3 regions of the Paenibacillus sp. TAF43_2 genome follow, and region 3 is predicted to be linked to each of the others. Evidence: riboswitches for the same ligand, from Rfam matches in the RefSeq annotation. Region 3 holds a riboswitch; each other region holds the start of a gene.
What was found. A riboswitch is a leader RNA that binds a small molecule or an ion and turns the genes downstream of it on or off. The one in region 3 is predicted to bind cyclic di-AMP.
Positions count from the first base shown of each region.

Region 1 (5,732 bases), on a different contig from region 3:
GAAGGCGGCTTACAGAGACCTAGTTCTGAATAAGCTCGAACGTATGGGACTAACGGCGCTGAGACAGCATATTGAGTTTGAATATACCTTCACTCCAGATGATATCCAGCAGCTTTATGGTTCTAATGGCGGTTCCATCTACGGCATTGTAACGGACCGCAAGCTTAACGGCGGCTTCAAAATTCCAAGCAAAAGCAAGCTGCTCGATAATCTTTATTTCGTTGGCGGATCAACGCACCCCGGTGGCGGCGTCCCGATGGTCACTTTATCCGGACAACTCACCGCTGACCTCATTAAAGAGCAATTGAGCATTGCTGCAAAATCCGTCATGTAGACAGATTAATTCAAATAAAAAACCTCTAATCCGTTATCGCGGATTAGAGGTTTTTATCTATTGATTAATTATTAAATAAGTTCAAGGACCATTCCGCCTAATGCGCCAGCCACAACAATCATCCAAGGTGGTAGCTTCCAAAAAACAAGCATAATAAACAATACGGCAGCCAAAATAAAATCACCGGACTCTACTATCGCGCTAGTCCAAAGCGGATCATACAGTGCAGCAAGCAATATGCCAACTACAGCGGCGTTAATGCCAACTAATGCACCTTGGATTTTTGAGTTATTTCGCAACACATTCCAAAACGGCAATGTTCCAGCAACGAGAAGAAATGCCGGCAAAAAAATTGCTGTAGTTGCAACAATGGCTCCAGTTAATCCACCAGAAAGAGTACCAAGATAACTAGCGAATGTAAAAAGTGGACCAGGCACAGCCTGCGCAGCGCTATAACCTGCTAAAAAATCCGATTCATTAACCCACCCGGTAAAGACAACTTCATTCTCAAGCAGCGGCAGCACAACATGTCCGCCTCCAAACACCAATGAGCCTGCACGATAATAGCTATCGAACATCGCTATCCATTCCATATTTCCCCATTGCCTTAGAAATGGCAAAACAATAAGCAGCGTGAGAAATATAACGAGGCAGGAGATTGCAAGGGAACGGCTAATCCGAATGTTCAAATCAGGAGTACCCTCGACTGTTTTCTTATGATATAACCATACCCCGATCAGCCCTGCTGCAGCAATAATGATCACTTGACTATAGACCGTTTGCCAATATAACGTTGCCGCAGCAGCGATGACTGCTATCGTAGCTCTGTTTCGATCCGGTGTTAGTTTCTGTCCCATCCCTAGAATGGCATGAGCAACGATGGCAACCGCTACAATTTTCAATCCATGAATCCAGCCTGTGTTTCCAAGATCAAATCCTTGCAGCAAAAAAGCAAAGGCAACTAATGCAATGATCGATGGCAGTGTGAATCCTAACCAAGCCACTAGTCCGCCCAATAACCCAGCCCTAACTATCCCTATACCGATCCCAACTTGACTGCTGGCTGGCCCGGGTAGAAACTGACATAAAGCAACGAGGTCTGCATAACTTCGTTCATCCATCCATTTGCGGCGACGAATATACTCATTGTGAAAATAACCCAGATGGGCTATCGGACCCCCAAATGAGGTAAGTCCTAGTTTAGTTGATACAGCTAGTACCTCTACTAAAGATGCGATTGTTCCTCTTTTCAATCCTATAGCCTCATTCCATTACTCATGTTATTTACATTGTAAGCTTGCGAATTATTGGCTTACAACCCTTTAACAAATACTTAATAAATGGTTACATAAAAAAAACCACCTCGTAAGGTGGTTTTTAAAATCATTACGCTTTATTTAGACTCCATCATCGCAGCAAATGTATCTTCCGTTACGACACGCCTTGCTGTTACATAACGTTTTGCATAATAAGAATCGTTAAGGTTTGTAATTGTAACCCCTTTGCTTGTAGAAGAATGAGCAAATTTCCCATCCCCAATGTAAATGCCCGCATGAGAAACGCCTTTGCCGCTTGTGTTGAAGAACACAAGATCACCCACGCGTAGTTCATCTTTATTAACCTCTGTGCCTGTGTCTGATTGCGATTGCGATGTTCTAGGCAGCTTTACATCAAATTGATTAAAGATATGCAGAATAAAACCCGAGCAGTCAAACCCTTTGCTCGTTGTGCCTCCCCATTTATAAGGAGTTCCAACAACCTCGCTTATGGAATCCGTAAGCACAGACTTGGCCGACTTATCTGCAAGCACGCTTCCTCCTCCAGTAAGCAGCAGCAAGCAGGATAACAATAAAATAAAACCCTTCTTCAAAACAACTTCTCCCTTCGGTGCCTACGAGGTTAGCTTATGGGTTCGGTTGAAGATCCCTATGCTTAAAAACATACATTAAGCAATTCACCCTGGGTGGTTCCCCCGTTTCCGATATACAGAACTCGGCATGTCAATAAACCTTATAGTATCGTTAAATTCGATTTTTTTTACCATAATCCTGCAATTGGTTTATTAGAATACTTTCATTTTTCTTCAATATTATTATTTATTTAGCTGTTCACTACATGATTTTTGTCAAAAGTGCTGGTTTTTTTGTAATTAAAATAGATGAATTTCCAATCATATTTTCAAAATATAACGGTTTAAACACAAAAAAAGAGTATCCGTATTTTCATACAGTTACTCTTTCTAGTTAAGCAAGTTTCGCCAAAATATCGACCTTTTGCCAAGAACGTCTCCTCCATCTGTAGAGCATCAGTAAAGCTCTTATCCATTCATCGATTGAAAAGGCCAGCCATATTCCTACCAACCCCATGTCGAACACAATCCCGAACACGTATGCCAGCGGCACACTAATCCCCCACATGGATACTAACCCGGCAGCAACTGGAAATTTCACATCTCCAGCCGCATTTAGACAACTGATAAGCACCATGTTGCAAGCCCGAGCCGGCTCCAGCATAATCGATAACAACATGAGCTGCTTGCCTAACAATATAATTTCCGCATCATTAGTAAAGAGGCTGAGCAATAGAGCTGAGAAGCTATAGATACAAATACCAAGCGCAAGAGAAATGACGAACGCCAGCTTCAAACTTTGCATACTGGATCGATAAGCATCATCCTTCTGATGGGCTCCAATCAGATGTCCAACAATAATTTGCGTTCCTTGACCTATTGCCATTGAAAAAACAAAAACAAAAGAAGTTATGCTCTGCGAATAAATTTTTGTCGTTAACGCTGTCGTACCGATCAGCGTGACTAAATATGTGATTACAACCTGTGAAAGATTATAAGAAACATGCTCACCTGCCGAAGGAATACCTAGTTTAAATATAAGGCCAATATTTTTTCTTTGAAACTTAAATGGACTAATCAAGCCAACCTTATACTCCAAGCTTCGAATACATAAAATCAAATAAGCGGTCATCCCTATGGCACGGGTTATCCATGTAGATGCTGCTACTCCTTCTACACCTAAATTAGGTAAGCCGAAGGGCTCCATCAGCACCAGATAATTCAAGGTAATATGAAGTACATTAATCCCCAATGCGATGAACATCATTTCTTTCACAATACCGCGGCATCGTAAAATAGTACCTAACGTCATGCTTATTGCTGTGATGAAGACGGAGCTGCCAACAATTGATAGATAGCTGACTCCTTCTGCCATCACATCCTCGGGCACTTTAAAAAGCGCTAAAAACACGTCGGCATAGACAATCAATCCTACGCTAGCTATTAAACCGAGCATGACATTCAAAGTAAGCGCCGTTCTCCCGATTCGATCAGCGCCATGCAAGTTGCCTGCGCCGAGCCATTGATTGAGAATGACACTTGTACCTACCGTAACAAATCCAAACATCAAGCCCACTACAACTAAAATCTGATTAGCTATCCCAACCGCTGCCACTGCTCCATCAGAGTAGCTGCTTAGCATCATCGTATCGACCGTTCCAATCAGCATCCCAAATAAAGCTTCAATAAAGATAGGCCATGTTATCGAGATGATGCTCTTTTGGCGCGGATCAACCTGTTTACTCATTCAAATTCACATTCTTCCTGTTCGTGTACTACCCTGCTGTTATCGTCAGACTACTGTTATCATGTTTGAGAGTACACCCTATCCAACAAATAGGGGTTGAGAGAATGCGCCAAAACCGCCTTCCAAATAAACTGCCGCCCTTACGTAACCTTCATCACCACGACACTTGTAACTAACGCTATTGAAACGACCAGAAGTCTCGTATAGTACATTTCCGTCTTTGCCAAACAAGGTTGCGTATTTGTACATCCGGTCCAATCCTTCACTCGCAAGCAGCTTAAACTCAATCGTCCCATCCGCTGCTTGAATCGACTCAAACCCATAGCCTGTGGAAACATAGAAGCTTCCGGATTTCATCGCTGAAGTAATACTCTCATTGGTGTTTTGCTCTGCAAGCACCATATTCCAAGTTCGTTTCTCTTGCCCATATACATGAAAATCGTCTCCGCCAAACCCCCATACTTTTCGCCCAGCTGAGAGCAGCGCATCCCATTTGTCGAACGCAATGTCGAACGCTGGATTTCCTTCGCCATTTACGATCTCGATTCCGGTGTAGCAAGGCATCGCGAGCATATCTTCAATCGGCCAATACTGCGAATAATAACGATTCGGATGTAAGAGTACGCTCATTCCCCCTTGCTTCGTGCAAAGGTCAGAAAACTGCTGATACCTTTCTACCGAAAACTCGTTTGAATAGTTGTCCATCATCGAGCGCGGAGGGTTAATGAGAAGCATATGCCTTTGCGGACTGCTAACCTCCATCGCTTCGAATACAGTCGTGATTGAACGCTTCCCTTCATGAACGGTAATGTAATCATGGTCGGAAATACCGAGGAAATCGTATTGCCCATACATCCGGTAAACTGTCTCAAGCGTTTGAGAGCCGCAAGCACTATTTGTTGTATGGTTATGGAAGCTCCCTTTCAGCCACATGCCCTCTTGTTTATCATAAGGATTTGAAATGATTATTTGTGTCATTCACTATGTTCCTCCGTTCCTGCCTTATTCTTTGACCGAACCGATCATAACGCCTTTGGCAAAATACTTCTGAATAAATGGATAAATCATAATAATCGGTGTGATGACGATAATAATTGTCGCCATTTTCAGCGAGTTTCCTGTCACCTGAATTTTGTCCAGCATTTCATATTGCGTCGATCCAGCCGCTTGCTCGAGCGTATTTCGAAGCGCATCTGCCCGGGTCAGCATTTCCTGCAGCAATGTCGATAAAGGCCGCAGATTGCTCTCTCGAACATAGAAGGCACCTGTAAACCAATCATTCCAATGCCCCACTGCGTTAAATAACGCGATGACAGCCACAACCGGCCTGCTGAGCGGCATGATCACCTTCATGAAAATTGAAAAATCATTATATCCATCAATTCTTGCAGATTCTTCGAGGCTCGGACTGATCTCTTGGAAGAAAGTCCGCATAATTATTAAATTCCATGCACTATACAATCCCGGAATGATATAAACCCAGATTGTATTCGTCAAATGCAAGTCTTTGAGCAGCAAATAGTATGGAATGATGCCGCCGCTAAACAACATGGTGAAAAAAATAAGCATGGTAAAAAATCGAACGCCTGGCATCGCTTTTCTCTTTAATGCATAAGCTGCCATCGCCGTCAAAAAGACGCTCGCTAATGTCCCGACAATCGTTCGGAACATCGAAATGCCGAATGCACTTACAATATTGGAGGATGAGAAAACTTCCTTATAGTTTTCAATAGACCATAATCTCGGCCACAAATAGATGCCTCCTCTTTCCGCATCTTTACCTGAATTAAAGGACAAAGCAA
Region 1 is NZ_JBFRDK010000144.1:490-6,221, forward strand. It holds partial or broken gene AB4Z17_RS24455 (phytoene desaturase family protein) at 1-334, shown strand, start outside; gene AB4Z17_RS24460 (chromate transporter) at 406-1,593, opposite strand; gene AB4Z17_RS24465 (C40 family peptidase) at 1,728-2,204, opposite strand; cyclic di-AMP (ydaO/yuaA leader) riboswitch at 2,208-2,342, opposite strand; gene AB4Z17_RS24470 (MATE family efflux transporter) at 2,578-3,930, opposite strand; gene AB4Z17_RS24475 (phosphoesterase) at 4,009-4,908, opposite strand; gene AB4Z17_RS24480 (carbohydrate ABC transporter permease) at 4,933-5,732, opposite strand, start outside.
Region 1: it holds a riboswitch for cyclic di-AMP, as region 3 does, so the genes downstream of both, AB4Z17_RS24465 (C40 family peptidase) here and AB4Z17_RS15030 (TrkH family potassium uptake protein) in region 3, are expected to answer to the same signal.

Region 2 (6,061 bases), on a different contig from region 3:
GAGAAGCTGGCAGAGCAGTGGGTTGCGCTTGTTCAAGAGACGCGTTACCTGGATCATGAGGATGAATGGATAGAGGGGCTGCTTCCCGAGCTTTACGAGCATTGCATTCGGGTTTATTTGTGCAATGAGAGCGGTATTCAGCTCTCATCCAATTATTATCGCGATGCGGACAAGGCTTGGAGGCGAGAGGAGCAATACCGCGGTGCCAACTGGTGTTGGCGTCCCTATTTTGTTCCTAATCTCGTCCAGCTCAATGAGCATCGACGTGCAATCGTTTCGCGCGCCTATACTGATCTCGATTCTCACGCATGGATTAGAACCGTATCTGTTCTAGCAGCTCCTGGTCTTATTTTACTTATGGATTTGAGGGATTCTGAGCGCGGAGCCCAGCGTCGTTAACGTGCGGCTGCTGGCTCATAAACCATACAATGGCATTCGGCAAAGCCAGTGGGAGTAGACCGCGCATAGGTGTCTGTAATATGGAAGCCGGCTTGTTCATAAACGCGCATCGCACGAGTATTCCAAGTAAGCACCTCCAAATCAATTTCGTTTTGAGGGGTGCGCCTTATTGCCTCTGCGACAATGAGACGCGTGAAGGCAAGGCCGAGGCCTTTACCGCAAAGATCAGGCCGCAATCCGAGCCCGAGCCGCGTTACGCCTGTTAAAGGAAAAAACTGCGCGAACCCAATGAGCGCAGACTGAGCGTCTAGGACAGCCATATACTGGGCAGCACGAAGGACGGGATCGCCAAATTCGATTTCGTCTTTTTTCATTTGCTCCCAAGTCGGCCAATTATATACATCAAATGGAGCCTCGTAGCGCCAGCCGCATAGTTGCTGTGCATGGACGGTTTCGAGCGGGCATATGGTCATATCGCCTTCATCTCGATTATAATGAATAGAGCTTTGATGGCTTGTCATTTGTTTTTACCTCCGCTTGAAAAAAAGTAGCTGAATAGAGCGAATGTCGAATGAAATAGGTTTATTATAACAGATAGGCGTGCGTTGATCGCGCGTAAATAAGGAGAAGCATCAAAATGAAGAAGTTGATCTGGCTAGGCTGCTTGTCATATTTAGTCATCGGCGTTGCCCATGTTGTGGGCGGATCTATCTTGGAACAGCTCATTGCTCATTATGGTTTAACCTATAAAGATGGCGGGCAATGGATTATGAATCAATTCCTCGGGTTCCTGGTGGGTGTTCTGTTAGCGCCATCTATTACTTCGAGAGTTGGAAAAAGAGGCGCAGTACTGATTGCGATGGGCGTACTGACGCTCAGTGAGGCGGCATACAGTTTGCTGCTGCCATGGGGCTGGATGCTCGCGATTGCTCCGCTTGCGGGTCTTGGCTTTGGGATGACGGAAGCGGTCGTCGGCGCAATGATTATTGATATGGCGAAAAACGGCAAGGCATCGGCGATGAGCCGATTGGAAACCTTTTTTGGCGTTGGCGCATTGTTGATTCCAATTGCAGCGGCTTATCTGATTCAGCATAGCATATGGCAGGTTTCCTTTCCGATTCTGGCAGCGATGTCAGGCATCACCTTTGTTCTCTGGCTGACGATGTCCTTTGGAGAGCTGGATGATGAGCTTGGTATAGTTGCTCGAACACCGGAAGTGAAGGAAGGCCATTCGAATGAGTTGGAAGGATTGCAATCCACTCGCGGTTCTGTCTTTTTTGGCTATCCGCGCAAAGCACTTCCATTTCTCTTGTTATCGGCTTTATTTTTTATGCTTTATGTAGGAATGGAAATGAGCTTCTCCAACTATCTGCCTTCTATTCTCATCGTTCGATCAGGCGTAGGAGAATCCAGTGCGGCAGCGGTGCTCAGCTTGTTCTGGGGAACGATGGTGCTAGGGCGTCTGTTTGCTGGGCTGTTGGCTGACCGAATGGGTTATTCGCGTTACTTGCTTATTGCTACAGCGGGCGCCTCGGTCGTTTTTGCTTTAATGGCTGTTATGGGTCAGCTTAGCTGGATGCTTGCCTTTGTCGCACTTAGCGGATTGTTCTTCTCGGGTATATTCGGTATCGCTCTTGTTTATGCCAATGAGCTCATTCCGGGTATGACGGAGAGGACAACGAGTTTGCTTGTAGCATTCGGCGGGCTTGGAGGAGCGATTTTTCCGCGTTTGACTGGCTGGATAATGGATCAGTACAATGTGCAATCTACGTTATGGTATATAAGCAGCTTAGTTATACTGCTGCTGCTTCTGTTAGCGGCGATGCTCCTGCTCGGAAGAAAACAAGTTCACAGCATACGATCCAAGGCTTAGCTGAACTGCAAATTATAAAAAAACCTCCACATTCGCTGTTTCAAAGCGGGTGTGGAGGTTTATTTATTATTAAACGTGTTATTCTAGGGCGTGTCTGAGAACTCTGAGGACAGCAAATTTTGCCGAATTTTCGTTCCATGCAAGGCGCATTTGTGAAGGCGTACCGGGGGTACGTCAAGCAAACGGAACGAAGCAGGGGGCGAAAAGGCGGTGAAAGGTGCCACTGAACGGGTTTTCAGACACGCCTTAAATGCTTTCAGCTATTTAAGAATGGTTTTGTATACCTCTATGGCGCGCGCGCGTGATGCTTTCAAGTCGACGATGGCACCGCTTTGCGGCTGATGAATCTCTTTGTCTGTCAGATGATTCAAATGAGGCAGCCAGCGCCTAATATAGCTGCCGCTAGGATCATGCGTTTGCGACTGAGTTGCGGGATTCATGATGCGGAAGTAAGGCGCTGCGTCATACCCTAGTGAAGAGCACCACAGCCAGCCGCCGCGATTAAGCGTGTTGTCATAATCGCTTAAGTGAAGGCGGAAATATTGTTCGCCAAGCGTGAAGGGACATAGCAGATTTTTAGTTAAAAACATGGCTGTTACCATTCGCAAGCGGTTGGGCAGCTCACCTGTACGATTGAGCTGCGTCATGGCCGCATCAATGATTGGAATGCCGGTGGCAGCTGCAGCCCATGCTTCTAAATGAGCATCTGAGAGCTTGGACATATCAGCGAGCTGCTCGTAACGAAAGAAATCATCATGATACATCGCTTGGTATAAATAAAAATCACGCCATGCCAGCTGCCGTACCCATGATTCAGACCCCGGAAGCCCTTGGGTTATTTCGTAGGCTTGGCGGGCGGAGATGGCGCCCGTATTAAGGAAACGTGCAAGCTGGCTTGTATGATCATCGGCATAAGCGTCCCTGCTCTCCGAATAAGAGGCAAGGCGTTCTCGTACGAACCGTTCCAGCTTGGATAATCCTTTGGACGATCCGTGCACGTTCGTGCCGCCTAGGGCGCGCGAAACGGATTCAGGCAAAGCGAAGGATTGCGCAACCTTGGCATTAATTTCGCTTAAGGTAGCAAGCTCATGAATCGTCGTTTCACTCATTGGGCTATAGCACTCCAGCATAAAGCTGCTCCACTTGCGATAAAAGGGTGTGAAAACCTTGTATGGCTCCATTTTTCGAGCAAATGCCGGGAAAGCATCTAGATCAGCAAGAGGTGAATCGGCAATAGACATCCATCGGCGGCCAAGGCTGCGTGTGGTTAGCCCAAGCTGCTCATCTCGCTGCCGTGAGTAAGGCGTATAGTCTGTATGAACAATAACCTCATCAATGGGATGCGCATGCAGCAGTGCTTCGGTGATCGCAGCAGGATTACCATAAAGCACATGCAGTTCCTTTCCTGCATTAGAATAGCTGTGCAGAAGTGAGGCGGCTTGCGCCATGAAATTCCGGCCGCTATGACTAGTTAAACGGCCATCTCCTGTAATAACGGGATCTATGATTAGCAAATGAATGCCTTGTTTCTCTTTTTTCTTCAAATAATCAAAAGCGCGCAAATCTGCAATACGCAAATCCTTGCGGTGAATAAACAAATACATCAGTGATAACTCCTTCCATAAGCGCAACATTGAACGGCCGCATTCCAGCTGGAATGAAACAGCAAAGCCGCAAGTCATTTGTCGTCAGAGGACAAAAACTGCGGCTTTGCTAGATGAGTCTACCCGTTCAACCCTCAAGAAGAGGGATTAGGTTGCTCTATTTTACGTCAACGTTGGCTTGGTATGAATCAGCATCCATGATACGACGAGCAGTTACATATCGTCCCTCATAGTACTCGGAGTTAAGTTTGTCAGTTACAACGCCTCTGCTCGAGGACGAATGTACAAACTTTCCATCTCCAATGTAAATGCCAACATGGGATATGGCGCTATTATTGCCGCCAACTGTGTCGAAGAACACAAGATCTCCCGCAATGAGGTCAGCCTTAGCGACCTTTGTACCTTCTTTTGCTTGCGAACCAGAAGTACGTGAAAGCTCAATGCCCATTTTCTCGAACACATAGCTCGTGAAGCCGGAGCAATCAAAACCTTTCGACGACGTTCCGCCGCTTTTGTACGGAGTACCAATAAGATCATTGACAATTCCGTTCAATTTTGAGTCAGCGAAAGCGCTTCCCGCTTGAAAAGCGAGCACGAGAACGAGACCCAGGATTAATGCGGTAATCTTCTTCAATTGTGAAACTCCTTCCAATGCCGACGAGGTTAGCTGTGGGGTTCGGTTGAAGGCTCCCTATGATTCCTCGGGCGTTTGAAAAAAACTCAAACGTCGGAATCAATTCACCCAAAGTGGTTCCCCCGTATCCCAATAGGGAATTAGGCAGTTTTTTTATTGCTTTGAGAAATATTCGATTATTTTCAATGATCTCCTGCTTTTAGTGGCAATTTCTAATAATTCTCATGTAACCTTTTGACAATTTGCTTCGTTAAACCGTTCTTTCTGTAATATAAACACGCCACAGTAGTGCTTTCTAACTAAATACATGGAGTCAATTTCATTAATTATGTGGATGTTGTGTAAAATATACCGATTTGTCCTTTTGGCGCTATATCGCAAGGACTAGCTTAAAGTGCCGTAAACGGCGGTATTTCACCATTTTGCTCCTCATAAATTAGAAAAATCTCATCTATATCACTCGTGAATAAGAGTAGATTCAGACAGCCTAGCTGCTGCTCCAGATAGAGCGGCAGAAATAGACAAAGGAGGCTGTTCATGAGAACAGCCCCCTTTGGGCAATCGAAAAAAAGATTTATTTTGCAGTAACGATTTTTTCTGAAATGAGCTGTGGATCGTTGTTTTTTTGCTGCATCCAAAACTGTACCTTGTATTTTCCAGCATTTTTGAAATCGTAGGAAACGAGCTTGGAGCTGAACCAAAAGGTGTCTTTTTCGACGAACTCTTTAAAATCATCATCGTCTTGGCTGCGGCTGTCGATTGTCGTTTCCTTATCATTAGGATCAACAATGGTCACTTTGAACTCTGAAATCGCCATATTCAAATTATCGATTTGCGCTTGCACTAAAAATTTCTGAACACTGCCTTTATCAACCTGTCCGAACATAGCTCGCTTCTCGTTCATTAGAAACATATGCACATTGGGCTTCTGAATAATGAGCTTCTTATCATTGCTCTTCCATTGGACGAAGGCTTGAAGGGTGTCGCTTAAAGAACGAATACTAATATAAACCTTATCGTCTACAACGACAGCATCGTCAGTGGATTGCTTATTATTATAAAGGAGCGTTACCTTCTGAAATAGTTTGTCTGCTGCAACCAATGAACCGCCCGATAAGAGCAATACCATGGATATAATAACTAGTTTTTTACGCATCATTTGTGAATATCCCCCATTTTTGATTTTCTTTCAGTTATTTATACAGAACTGCCATCATTTAGTTGCGGTTAGTTGCAAAAAAACCTCCACACCACAGCAAAGCGTGGAATGAAGGTTTATTTTTGCTTCAGCATCCAGAGGACGCTGAAGGCTTTTTTGGTTTGCTACATTCTTTTCGTTTCCAGGAAGTCATATTGCGCGGCAATCGTCCAGACCTTCATCAGCGTTTGAATGAGATAATAACCCTGATGCAGGATGAGTGCCAACAGTCCGGCCCACAGCATGGAGAGACTTGTCACCACAATTCCAGCGGCTGCTCCAATCCCCCACATGATGAGCGACACAGCTGCATAGGTGAGGAAATTTCGGAGAGCGTGCCATAAGGAACGGAA
Region 2 is NZ_JBFRDK010000019.1:42,717-48,777, forward strand. It holds gene AB4Z17_RS06515 (EAL domain-containing protein) at 1-399, shown strand, start outside; gene AB4Z17_RS06520 (GNAT family N-acetyltransferase) at 396-920, opposite strand; gene AB4Z17_RS06525 (MFS transporter) at 1,037-2,272, shown strand; gene AB4Z17_RS06530 (FAD-binding domain-containing protein) at 2,533-3,876, opposite strand; gene AB4Z17_RS06535 (C40 family peptidase) at 4,034-4,510, opposite strand; cyclic di-AMP (ydaO/yuaA leader) riboswitch at 4,514-4,667, opposite strand; gene AB4Z17_RS06540 (hypothetical protein) at 4,900-5,049, opposite strand; gene AB4Z17_RS06545 (hypothetical protein) at 5,085-5,669, opposite strand; gene AB4Z17_RS06550 (hypothetical protein) at 5,834-6,061, opposite strand, start outside.
Region 2: it holds a riboswitch for cyclic di-AMP, as region 3 does, so the genes downstream of both, AB4Z17_RS06535 (C40 family peptidase) here and AB4Z17_RS15030 (TrkH family potassium uptake protein) in region 3, are expected to answer to the same signal.

Region 3 (6,061 bases):
CGAGAAACGACGCAAGCTGCTGCTCAAGCATTTTGGCTCGATCAAAAAAATAAAAGAGGCCTCAGTCGAAGACTTCCGGCCTCTATCTATTGGTGATAAATTAGCTTCGCAAATTATAGCTGCTCTAGGGGAGGAGTCGTCGTCATAGACGGCTTCTTCTCTTTTTTGTGACTTAAATATTTTAGAACAAATGCAATCAGTACCGGCAGCACGGAGAAGAAAATAGCCGAGATTATGTTCGGTGCTGTTCCAATAGTGAGCAAGGATAGGCCAACTGCAACGCTGTTGAAGATGGCGTGGGTGAACATGGCTGTAATGAAGCCGTATCTGACGAAGATAAAGCTGAACAATAGCCCGATAATCATCAACTCAAACAATCTCGTGGTGGATGGATAAAAAGGATACATCACATGGCCGAGCGCCCAGAAGAAGGTAGGCAGCAGTGCAGCGGCAAACGTGTTTTTAAACCACCTGCGAAATAGTCCAATACCGAAGAAGCGGAATACGGCTTCTTCGCCAATTGCGGCAGCCCAAGCAAGCACGGGCATCAGCCAAAGAATACCCATATTGTATGGGGATTGCGAGGCATCTGATGTTTCCCAAGTGCCAATGGACAGCTTCAAGGCGATAAAGATAACCGATTGAATTGCGAATAGGATGATCGCGAATAAATAGGACAAGCCCACGCTGCGCCAAACATAATCGCCATACCCTCTCTGACCAAAGCGCGGCCATAAAGCGCGGCCCTGCGCCTTCCAGAGGCCATCTCCGGCAACGATGGATACATAAATGGAACCTGCCATTGGAATTGCTAGCAGAACACTTACGATGGCAGTGATCGAAACGGTAGCGCCTGCCATATCCGTCTCGCCGAGCGTAGCCCGAATACCATCCAGAACGTTTAAATTCATGATCGTATAAGTAATTAAATAAATGATCGTTAATACGATTCCGTATTTAAAGGATGTATGCTTTCGATATAAAACGGAGTAAATAATAGCTAAGACGAATAAAACGAAGCTCATGAACAGATAACCGATTGATGTAAGGTACCCAGCTATTTTATCTTGTTTCTCTACATAGTTTATGTAATCGGAGGGAGCCACGAATGCCGGTTTATATTTAGTAATGATCGTACGGTCATTCACGACAAGAGCGTTAACCAATACGTTAAGATGAGCATTTTTAATGGAATAACCTGCCGGAGGCTTGGGCTGCCAATCACCATTAGGCAATATTTGCCCGCCTATGAATTCAGTACCGCTGAAATTTTCTGCAGTTAGAAAGGCGATAGCTTCTTTTGCTTTATCTAAATCTGACAGCTGTTCACCCTCAAGCTTCAAGTTCCAAGCGACTATTTTCCCGCTGTGCATATGCAGATAAACATATCCGCTGCCGCCGCCTATGAACTTAAGATCAACTTGAAACGTATCTGTAGGAAACCTAGGGTCGTATTTATCCGTATATGATTTGACCAGCTCATATTTAGATAAGTAGCCATTCATAATTTTATCGGTTTGATGTACGGCTTTAGCCGATTTCACCTTCAAGCCTGTTTCTTTTTCAACAAATGCAGACGCCTTATCCGCCGCCGCTGATTTCGTAATGACCTTGGTATTCATTTCGCCAGATGAGATGGCTGTAATCATTGGAACGATTTGTACGGCGCCATAAATAATAAAGCAAGCAACTGCTGCCCATATAAATCGTTTCCATTCATTGGGTTTAATAGAATCAATCATAGTTTCACCTCAACTGTCTTCATGATAAATAGCTCATTTTATTACCTTAACATATGAATCCCTAAATTATCCAATGAAAATGACCGTTTGTTTTCAAAAAAATGCGAAATAACGATGTCCAGCAAGCTAGCTATGCGCTGGTTCGTCCCATTGCCCTAATTTGAGCTAATATCGTCCTGTTTGTCATAAACGTCACCTTTATATCAGGAGTGCTTAGGGATTATAATCGTTATCGTCATACTAATTGCATAGCATAGCCGAATTTCCTAAGGAAATCGGGGGAACCATAAAGTTATCCAGATGGATGAACAAGCTTAAAAGCAAAGCAGTTCAACATTTGATAGCATGGGGTGAATTTTAGCGGTGAAGCTTCGTCTTCTTCCGCTGAATAGGGCTGCCTGTCCAGGCCCGAATCCGTCAGCTAACCTCGAAGGCGTATTGGAACAGGACTCATCGCACGAGCACTTGAGTTTCCAGTGCTTTTTTTTATGCTTAAAAACAATAAATGACAATATGACATAATCAAAAAGAAGGGTAATGAATGAAGGTTGATTGGAATGTTATGAAGTGGTCACCTCCGCGTATTCTGGTAAGTGGATTCGCTCTTATTATATTGCTGGGTGCCTTATTATTATCCATGCCTTTTGCATCGGTAAGCGGCGAGAGATTGCCTTTTATAGATGCACTGTTTACTGCAACCTCGGCAACCTGTGTAACTGGGTTAGTTGTCGTTGATACCGGAACTTATTTCTCTATATGGGGCCAAATCATATTAATGTGCTTGTTCCAGCTTGGAGGACTCGGATTTATGACGATGGCAACGCTGGTAGCGCTCGTGCTTCGCAAGAGGATTTCGCTGCGTGAGCGGCTTTTGCTGCAGGAATCGATGAACCAGACGAGCATGGAAGGCATCGTGCGTTTGATTAGGCGAGTAATTGTTTACTCATTGACAATAGAGCTTGTTGGCGCTGTGTTGTTTGCTTCGAGGTTTGCATTTGATATGCCGCTGGGAAAAGCGATGTATTTTGGAGCCTTTCACGCGGTTTCATTGTTTAATAATGCTGGTTTTGATATCTTTGGGAACTACCGCAGCTTGACCTTATATGTCTCTGACCCAGTCGTTAATATTACAGCTATGATGCTGATCATTTCGGGTGGACTCGGCTTTGTCGTTATGTCGGATCTGATGGAATTCCGCAAAAACCGCAAGCTGTCGCTGCACAGCAAGGTCGTTCTATCGATGACAGGGACGCTTATTGCAGTAGGGACACTCGTCATATTTATTTTTGAATTCTCTAATTCGAAGACATTGGGCTCACTGGACTGGGGCGGGAAAATATTGTCCTCGTTCTTCCAATCAGTAACGCCGCGGACGGCAGGAGCCAATACGCTTGATTATACGGCTATCCGGCAAGCGACAATGTTTTTCACCATTATATTAATGTTTATTGGGGCCTCGCCCGGCTCGACGGGCGGCGGTATCAAAACAACAACTTTTGCAACGCTGGTCGGCGCTGTATTTGCAATGATTAGAGGACGAGAGGACATCGTTCTTTTCCGTTACAGATTAGGCAAAGACAGAATTTTTAAAGCACTCACGATTACTTTGATCTCTTTATCGCTTGTCATTATCGTAACGATGATTTTGTCGATGACGGAGGATCAAGCTTTTATAAAGCTATTGTTTGAAGCGACATCAGCATTTGGAACAGTAGGATTATCCGTTGGTGTTACACCAGAGCTGAGCATTGTTGGGAAAATAGTCATTGCATTAACCATGTTTGCCGGAAGACTTGGACCCCTGACGCTCGCATACGCGCTTGGGCCTCGTACAGAGAAAGAGCTTTATCGGCATCCAGAAGGCAAAATTACGATTGGATAGGAGACTTTGCAAGTGGGAATTAAAAAGAAACAATTTGTCATCATCGGCTTAGGGAGATTTGGTTCGAGCTTAGGGCGCGAACTCGTCCAGCTTGGCCATGAGGTGCTTGGAATAGATAAGGATGAGGAAGCCGTTCAGGACATGAGCGGTATTCTAACCTATGCTGTATCAGCTGATTGTACGGATGAAGAAGCGCTGCGCTCCTTGGGTGTAAGAAACTTTGATTGCGGAGTTGTCGCGATTGGCGATGACATTCAATCCAGCATTTTGACAACCATACTGCTTAAGGATTTGGAAGTGAAGCAAGTTGTAGCGAAAGCTTTGACTGAACTGCATGGCCGGGTACTTGAGAAAATCGGTGTCGACCGCGTGGTCTATCCTGAGCGCGATATGGGTATTCGAGTTGCGCATCAGCTTGTATCCCCAAATCTATTAGATTATATCGAGCTTTCCAAAGAGTATACGATCGCCGAGCTTGCTGTACCGCAATGCTTGGATGGCAAGTCATTGCATGATCTTAATCCGCGAGCTAGATTTGGATGCAGCATCGTAGCCATAAATAAGCCAAATGGCATCATCATCGCACCGACAGCAACGGATGTCCTTTCACTTCGTGATGTCATGGTTATTATAGGAACAAATGAGCAAATAGAAGACTTCGAAGCATCCGTTATCCGTTAATTGTTTTATGTAGTGGAAGAGGCTTATTATTAGAAAAAGCAGATTAGGCTGAAATGGATTTGGAAGTGTAATATTGGAAATGCTGAAGGACAGCAGCTATTTTAAAAGCTGCTGTCCTTTTTGCTGGGGAAGCCTGCTGCAAGCTCGTTGATCCAAAGACGAACGGACGGGCTGAGGGCGGCCGAATCCGCATGAATGAGCGAGGTGGTGCGCTTTGTATCCTCAAGTTCTCGAATGGGAATGACGGTAAGATCATTGTCTTCAAGCAGTTGATTGCGCATATACGATTGAGGCAGGAGCGTCGCAGCACGGCAAGTATGCAGCAACCGAAGGATAGCTTCAAACGAATCAATTTCCATCCGCACATCCGGCTGAAGATGATATTTGTCAAACAGCTCGTCGGTCAACAACCTGTACCAAGTGCCTTTGGAGAACAAGATCATCGGCATGCCGGTCACATCCTGTATACCCAGCGTGCCTTTATCGGTAATGACCTGATTGCGAGGCACCACGAGCGATAGATGATCCTCAAACAGCGGAATGCACCGCAGTGTTGAATCCTCAATACTAGAGGCGACAATGCCGATATCGGCTTTGTGATCTCGCACGAGCGATACGATTTCATGCGTCTTGCCGGTAATCGCTTTAATGTCGATCTCCGGATGGGTAGAAGTTAAGCTTTGAATGAGATCGGGCAAAGTCGTTTGAAGCGTCGTCAAGCTTGCGCCAATGGTAAGGGTCGTATGTCCAGCCGAGGTGAACTCAGAGACGGTTTGCAAATATTTGCGATGAAGCTGGCGAAGCTCCAAAGCATATTCATAGGTCAATTGCCCAATTCGAGTAAGCTCCAGCCGCTTTCCGATGCGATGAAACAAAGGAGAGCCCAGGTCCTGCTCAAGCTTGGCAATTTTGCGAGAAAGTGCAGGCTGAGACAGGTTTAGCAAGGCGGAAGCCTTGTTCATACTGGACTGTTCCACAATAACGGTGAAGACATGCATCTCTTCATTCATGAATGAAACCCCTTATGTCATTTTGTTATAAGAAATTATAAAAAATAAGCAATTCCATTATAAGCTTAAAAGGAGTAGGATGGGAAGTGTGGCTAATATGTGTCGAGTTTTGTTGACGGACATACATGCTGGGGTTACAATGTAGAATGATTTGCCAAGCGTAAACTGCTGATGACAACCATTGGCTGCACAGCACCTCGTTTGCGCTGGAATATAAGCAATGTATAAAGGGGAAACCGATACATTCTTATATTTTAAGAAAAAGCATGCTAGCACTCACAGTTTTGAAAGGAGAAGGAATGACATGAAAGGAAATTCGTATTTCTCGCGCAAGCTTCACTCGCTTCTCGGGATCATTCCACTCGGCGGATTTATCGTCGTGCATGGTCTGACTAACTACCAGGCGTTTGAACGCGGGCCTGAAGGCTTTGACAAAGGCGTAACTCTCATTAACAGCATGCCCGTGCTGCCGCTGCTCGAGATTTTCGGCATTTACCTCCCGCTATTGTTTCATGGTATTTACGGCTTGTATGTCGCTTACCAATCGAACACGAATACGGGACGTTTTAAGTACGGCCGGAACTGGGCGTTTACCGCTCAACGGGTAACTGGGGTAATTACTTTTGTATTCGTTTTCTGGCACGTATATCAAACTCGGATTCAAGTTTATCTCGGCCACATCACCCATGAGGAACTGGGATCAACGATGAATCAAATTGCGAGCAACCCTACTTACTTCGTACTTT
Region 3 is NZ_JBFRDK010000060.1:6,377-12,437, forward strand. It holds gene uvrC (excinuclease ABC subunit UvrC) at 1-148, shown strand, start outside; gene AB4Z17_RS15025 (CPBP family intramembrane glutamic endopeptidase) at 114-1,742, opposite strand; cyclic di-AMP (ydaO/yuaA leader) riboswitch at 1,988-2,193, shown strand; gene AB4Z17_RS15030 (TrkH family potassium uptake protein) at 2,284-3,624, shown strand; gene AB4Z17_RS15035 (potassium channel family protein) at 3,643-4,305, shown strand; gene AB4Z17_RS15040 (LysR family transcriptional regulator) at 4,407-5,315, opposite strand; gene AB4Z17_RS15045 (succinate dehydrogenase cytochrome b558 subunit) at 5,620-6,061, shown strand, end outside.